DNA from 2 places in the Mesorhizobium sp. M0848 genome. Region 1 is predicted to be linked to the other one. Evidence: predicted binding sites of a transcription regulator. Region 1 holds the regulator's gene; the other holds the start of a gene.
The links. The regulator LexA, encoded in region 1, represses DNA repair genes until DNA is damaged. The targets are predictions, from matches to a motif close to TGTTCNNNNTGTGTTCNG.
Positions count from the first base shown of each region.

Region 2: the regulator LexA is predicted to act here: its motif matches at 1,593-1,610, upstream of NKH95_RS28465 (YifB family Mg chelatase-like AAA ATPase).

Region 1 is NZ_JAMYOM010000013.1:95,017-98,434, reverse strand. Features, by position in the region: gene kynU (kynureninase) at 1-1,151, shown strand, start outside; gene lexA (transcriptional repressor LexA) at 1,563-2,303, shown strand; gene NKH95_RS16760 (ComEC/Rec2 family competence protein) at 2,297-3,418, opposite strand, start outside.
Region 2 is NZ_JAMYOM010000031.1:31,224-34,641, reverse strand. Features, by position in the region: gene gshB (glutathione synthase) at 1-634, shown strand, start outside; gene NKH95_RS28470 (NAD(P)H-dependent oxidoreductase) at 869-1,459, shown strand; gene NKH95_RS28465 (YifB family Mg chelatase-like AAA ATPase) at 1,703-3,235, shown strand.

The DNA.
Region 1 (3,418 bases):
TCTATCTCGACGGCAATTCACTGGGGGCAGCGTCTCATGCCGTTTTCAGCGAGCTGCAGCAGGCGGCGACCCAAGAATGGGCCCAGGATCTCATCCGAGCTTGGAACACGGCCGGATGGTTCGAGATGCCAATCGAACTCGGCGACCAGCTCGGACGCCTGATAGGAGCCGCGGCCGGCCAGACCGTTGTCTGCGACACGACATCGACCAACATCTACAAGGTGCTGCACGCGGCGATGGAGATGCGGCCCGGCCGGTCGGCCATCGTCGCCGAAGGTGACAGTTTTCCCACCGACCTGTACATCGCCGAAGGCGTGGCCTCGACCCGGGATGGCGTCCTGCTGCGCCTCGCGGGTGTCGACGCGCCGACCATCGAAGAGCTGATCGACGAAAACGTCGCGGTGGTGCTGGTCAATCACGTCAATTACAAATCGGGTGAACTGCGCGACATGGCGGCGCTGACGCGCAAAGCTCATGCGGCCGGAGCGCTGATCGTCTGGGATCTTTGCCACACCGCCGGCGCCCTGCCCGTCGAGCTCGATCACGCAAATGCCGATTTCGCCATCGGCTGCACCTACAAGTACCTCAACGGCGGTCCGGGCGCACCGGCCTTCATCTATGCCGCGCAGCGCCACCACGGCGATATCAGCCAGCCGCTCAGCGGCTGGTGGGGCCATGCGCGGCCCTTTGCCTTCGAACGGGGTTATGTTGCCGGCACCGGCATCCGCCGCTTTTTGTGCGGCACTCAGCCGATCCTGTCGATGCGGGCGCTCAAAGGCGCGCTTGCCATCTGGAATGACGTCGACATGGCGGCATTGCGAAAGAAGAGTGTCGCGTTGACAGAACTGTTCATCCAGCTCGTCGAAGCCAGGTGCGGCGCCTACGGTCTCACGCTGGAGACCACCCGCGACGCGACCAGGCGCGGCAGCCAGGTGTCGTTCCTTCACGATCACGGCTATCAAATCATGCGGGCGCTGATCGAGCGCGGCGTCATCGGTGATTTTCGTGCGCCATCGACCATCCGTTTCGGCTTCACGCCGCTCTATGTCGGCTACAAGGATGTGTGGCTGGCGGTTGAGGTGCTGGAGGATATTCTGCGCACGGGCGCATGGAAGGACCGCCGTTTCGCGGTCAAGGAAGCCGTTACCTGACGCAACGATCCCCGCGATCCACCGCCGCCGCCCTCACTGCCTGGCAGATGACGGAGGGCTGAATTTCCAGCCACAAATGCCAACAGACGTTGGCGTTTTGGCTCCGTTTCGTTCACGGCAAACGAACGTCCCGAAGATTGATATCGTCCTTTGTGGAGGTCGATAGACTGATAATGCCAAGCCTTGGGTCGAGGATGAGCCACAGGTCATTAACCATAATAATTTCAATGGGAACAGGCGCATCGCCGTGCCTAGCGCCTGTTGATCGCGACCCGCTGGCAAGCGCCAAATAATTTCAGCAGCCTTAACAAATTCATTAAACTTTAAACGGTTGCAGAACACAACTGGAACAGATAGGGTTTGTTCTGGGTTTGTTTTTCGATTCTGGTTTCAGGTAACCTGGGGGCCGCCATGCTGACGCGCAAGCAACATGAACTGCTGATGTTCATCCATGAACGCCTGAAGGAGAGCGGCATTCCGCCATCCTTCGACGAGATGAAGGAGGCGCTTGACCTTGCCTCCAAATCCGGGATTCATCGGCTGATCACCGCACTTGAGGAGCGCGGCTTTATTCGCCGGTTGCCCAACCGGGCACGCGCGCTGGAAGTGCTGCGATTGCCGGACTCGATCGCGCCCGGTCTCAACGCGGCAAAGAAGTTTTCGCCAAGCGTCATCCAGGGCAGTCTCGGTCAGGGTGGCGCCCTTGGCCGGCAGATCAAGCCGGCGCCTTCGCGGATGCCCTCGCCCGGCAATGATGACGATGCGGTCTCCGCCGTGTCGATCCCGGTCATGGGCCGTATCGCCGCCGGTGTGCCGATCGATGCCATCCAGCATCAGACGCATTCGATCTCGGTGCCGCCGGACATGATCATGGGCGGCGCCCACTATGCGCTGGAGGTCAAGGGAGACTCGATGATCGAGGCCGGTATCTTCGACGGCGACACCGTCATCATCCGCAATGCCGACACGGCGAGCCCCGGCGAGATCATCGTGGCGCTGGTCGATGAAGAGGAAGCGACGCTGAAGCGGTTCCGCCGCAAGGGCGCTTCGATTGCTCTCGAAGCCGCCAATCCGGCCTATGAAACCCGTATTTTCGGCCCGGACAGGGTCAAGGTGCAAGGCAAGCTCGTCGGCCTGATCCGCCGCTACTGAGGCGGCTGTGGGTTGGCCGCTGGCTTCTCCGGTTTCTTGAAGGGTGCCAGCCCCCTTGCCTCACGAGAGTATTTGCGTTGCGTGTGCCAGGGCCGATATGGGCTGTCCACCGCGAAGCTGATCGTCGCCGGCGTGGTCGCCGATTGGCGATCGAAGAAGACCGCGGCACTGCCTTTGCGAGCCAGTTGCCGCTTGGTGATGACGAGAACCAGCGGATTGTGACAGGCGTCATACGCGGTGGCGTCATTGATGACGATCAGCTCGGCGAAGCCGCAGGCTTTCCAGGCGTCCTTGCGGTCCTCGACATAGGCAATGATCGCACCGGACATGTGCCTGGCCACGCAAACGCCTGAGGAGCAATAGAACGGCGATCCCAGCGGCAGATCAACGGCATCCGCGACATCGAATTGCCCATCGCTGTTGTCGAACACCTCTGGCACGACGATGGTTTCTGATGTCAGGGCGCGTTTCCAGTTGTCGACGGTGAATTCGTTCGGCCGTTCCCGGCTGACGGCAAGCTCGCCGCCACCGATCGGCAACGCCACCAGCCGGGCGTCTTCCGAGATTAGCACATCCGGCGTGCGCGTATCCGAGACGGTCAGCAAGCCTGCCAGCGCGAATGGCAGAGCAGCGAGCCGCAGCCAAGTTGTCGCCATTGTCGCGATGACCAGGGCAATTGCCACCAACAGGACCGACTGCTGCGAAATCAGCCCGACCCCATCGACAGGCGAACGCTCGGAGATCCAGCCTGATATGGCGATCATCATCGTCAGGCCCTTACCCATCAGGTAGAGAGCCGGCCAATCCAATCCGAAAGGCATCAACAGCGCGCTGGCGACGGCCAGGAACATGACGACGGTGACGATCGGCATTACCGCGAGATTGGCAAACAGGCTGAGCGGCGAGACACGCTGAAAATGCCAGATGGCAAACAGCGTCGTCGCGCTTCCCGCGATGATCGAGGTCATGGCAAGGCCGGTTGCCGCCAGCAGGAATTTTCGCGTCAGGAAACCGGGCACGGATCGCTTTGGCGGCGGCGGTCTTGCTTTTCCCGCGCGGTGATCCGCCCAGCCGGCATAGGCGCCGACCAGAGCCGCGGTCGCGGCGAACGACAT
Region 2 (3,418 bases), on a different contig from region 1:
ACGCATCCATCCGAAGACGCTCGTGGTCAACGACCCGGCATGGGTGCGCAACAGCCCCGAAAAGATCTTCGTCACCGAATTTGCCGACCTGATGCCGGACACGCTGATCACCAAGGATCCACTCGAAGTTGCCGCCTTCCGCAAGGAATTCGGCGACATCATCATCAAGCCGCTGTACGGCAATGGCGGCGCCGGTATCTTCCACATGCTGGAGGCCGACCGCAACCTTGCCTCGCTGCTGGAAATGTTCGGCCAGATGTTCCGCGAACCCTATATCGTGCAGCGCTATCTCAAGGACGTGCGCAAGGGGGACAAGCGCATCATCCTGATCGACGGCGAGCCGGTCGGCGCTATCAACCGGGTGCCGGCCGAACACGATTCCCGCTCCAACATGCATGTCGGCGGCCGCGCCGAAAAGACCGAACTGACGGAGCGCGAACGCGAGATCTGCGCCCGCATCGGGCCCTCGCTGAAAGAGCGCGGCTTCATCCTGGTCGGTATCGACGTCATCGGCGACTACATGACCGAGATCAACGTGACCTCGCCGACCGGCGTGCGCGAGGTCAAGCGCTTCGGCGGCGCCGACATCGCCAGCCTGTTCTGGGACGCGGTCGAGGACAAGCGGCGGACGTAACCGTTTTCACTTTGTCTTAACCATGTTCCGGTTTCTGCAACCGGCCACAACCCAGCCGCGACCGGCGCGGCTGCATATTCTTGTAATGTTCCTCATTTGATCAGGCGATTGTATAAGCCCGCTGCGGATCGACACCGGCGATGGGCTTCCCTCCCCGCCACTGACCTTGCTGTTTCCACTTGGTTGCGCGACGGCTAATATGTGCGTGTAATTCGAAGCCTGAAGGCCCGCGCCATGAAAATCAATGTCGTCTACGCGCATCCACTAGCCGACAGTTACCAGGCGGCGCTCCACAAACGGGTCGTTCAGACCCTCAAAGCCAGGGGTGACGAGGTCGTTGATTTCGATCTCCATCAGATGAAGTTCGATCCTGTGATGCATGCCGAAGAAAGACATGGCCACTTTGACCCTGCCCAGGCACCCAGCGACTTGCAGGTTTACATCGACGCGTTGAGATGGGCGGAGGCATGCGTTTTCTGCTTTCCGACATGGTGGTCAGGCATGCCCGCAATCTTGAAGGGTTATTTTGATCGAGTTTGGCGACCGGGGGTGGCTTACGAGTTGCCGGCAGACGGTGGCGTGATCAAGCCGGCGCTATTGAACATCCGGCGGATGGGCGTTGTTACCACATGCGGGTCGCCGTGGTGGTATACTGAACTGTACATGCAAAACCCGGGAAGGAAGGTGCTGCTGCGCGGTCTCAAGACTATGTGCGGCCGCAACGTGAGGCACCTCTACCTGACGAGATATTCCGTCGAAAACATCTCTGATGACCAGAGGGAAATGTTCGCCCGCAAGGTGGAGCGCCTGTTCGACAAATTCTAGCCATCTATGCTCGGGTATGTCATCTTTGATGCCAGCGAGCCTTTGACGGAGCGGGCGCTCAAGCTTCCGATCAAAGCCTAGCTTATGGACGGCGCTCCTTGCCGGCAGAATTCCTCACCGTGGTGAAGCTATATGTTCTCGTAATGTTCTTGCTTAACTCCGAAATCTGTGGTTGTCTTCTTTGACTTCGCTCACACCCTGATCGCCAGGGCATGGGCGAACTACTGTCCGGGGGTACAAAAAATGGTGGCGCGGGTTCGCACGGTCGCTTTCCAAGGCATCGAGGCCGTGCCGGTCGACGTGCAGGTGATGATCGCGCCCGGCAAGGTCAACATGCACATCGTCGGCCTGGGCGACAAGGCGGTGGCCGAAAGCCGCGAGCGGGTGCAGGCCGCACTGCATGCTTCCGGCCTGTCGATGCCGTCGAAGAAGGTGACTGTCAATCTGGCGCCGGCCGACCTGCCGAAGGAAGGCAGCCACTACGACCTGCCGATCGCACTCGGCCTAATGGCCGCGCTGGGCGCCATTCCGGGCGACATGCTGGCCGGCTATGTCGTGCTTGGAGAATTGTCGCTCGACGGCACGATTGCCGCGGTCGCCGGCTCCTTGCCGGCGGCGATCGCCGCCAATGCCGAGGGCAAGGGCCTGATCTGCCCATTCGCATGCGGGCCGGAAGCGGCCTGGGCTGGAAAGGATATCGACATTCTGGCACCGCGCAGCCTGATTGCCATCGCCAATCATTTTCGTGGCACGCAGGTGCTGTCGCGCCCCGAGGCCGGCATCCACGCCGCGGCGCTGGATTTGCCCGACCTCGCCGACATCAAGGGCCAGGAGACCGCCAAGCGGGCGCTGGAAGTCGCCGCCGCCGGTGGTCATAATCTGCTTATGATCGGACCGCCTGGATCCGGCAAATCGATGCTGGCGCAGCGGCTGCCGTCGATCCTGCCGCCGCTGGCGCCGAAGGAATTGCTCGAAGTCTCGATGATCGCCTCGGTGGCGGGGGAACTCGGCGAAGGCAAGCTGACCGACCGGCGGCCGTTCCGCGCGCCGCACCACTCGGCCTCGATGGCGGCGATGGTCGGCGGCGGCATCCGCGCGCGGCCGGGCGAGGTGTCGCTGGCCCATCACGGCGTGCTGTTCCTCGACGAGTTTCCCGAGTTCACGCCGCAGACGCTCGATGCGCTGCGCCAGCCGCTGGAGACCGGCGACTGCATGATCGCGCGGGCCAACCATCGCGTCACCTATCCGGCGCGTATCCAGCTGGTGGCGGCGATGAACCCGTGCCGCTGCGGCATGGCCGGCGAGCCGGGCTATCGCTGCCTGCGCGGCGAGCGTTGCCGCACCGACTATCAGGCGCGCATTTCGGGCCCGCTGCTCGATCGCATCGATCTCAGGATCGAAGTGCCGGCGGTCTCGGCCAGCGACTTGATCCGGCCCGACCGGGCGGAGAAAAGCGCCGATGTGGCGATGCGCGTGGCACGCGCCCGCACCATCCAGCGCGAACGCTTCGAGCGGCTCGGCGCCACCCGCGCCACCACCAACGCGCATTGCTCACCGTCGATCATCGAGGAAATCGCCATGCCTGACGTCGCCGGCCTGTCGCTGCTCAAGGACGCCAGCGAAAAGCTCGCCTTTTCGGCGCGGGCCTATCACCGTGTGCTGAAGGTGGCACGGACGCTTGCCGATCTCGACGCCAGCGAAACCGTCGGCCGAATCCATCTGGCCGAAGCGATCTCCTACCGCATGAGCTCGGAGCGGATGGCGCAGGCGGCGTAGGTCACTCGCCGCCCGACAAGCCGACCTCGCCACATTGCCTTCCGCGATCACGCCATAACACCGCCTCCGCGAATCGATCATCTCCACGGTGCGGCGGACCTGATTGTCCGCTTGGCCGGCGCCCTCACCACCCAACGGCCCCACCGACCGGACGCCGGCCATTTTCTTCCTCTTCCAGAAAGC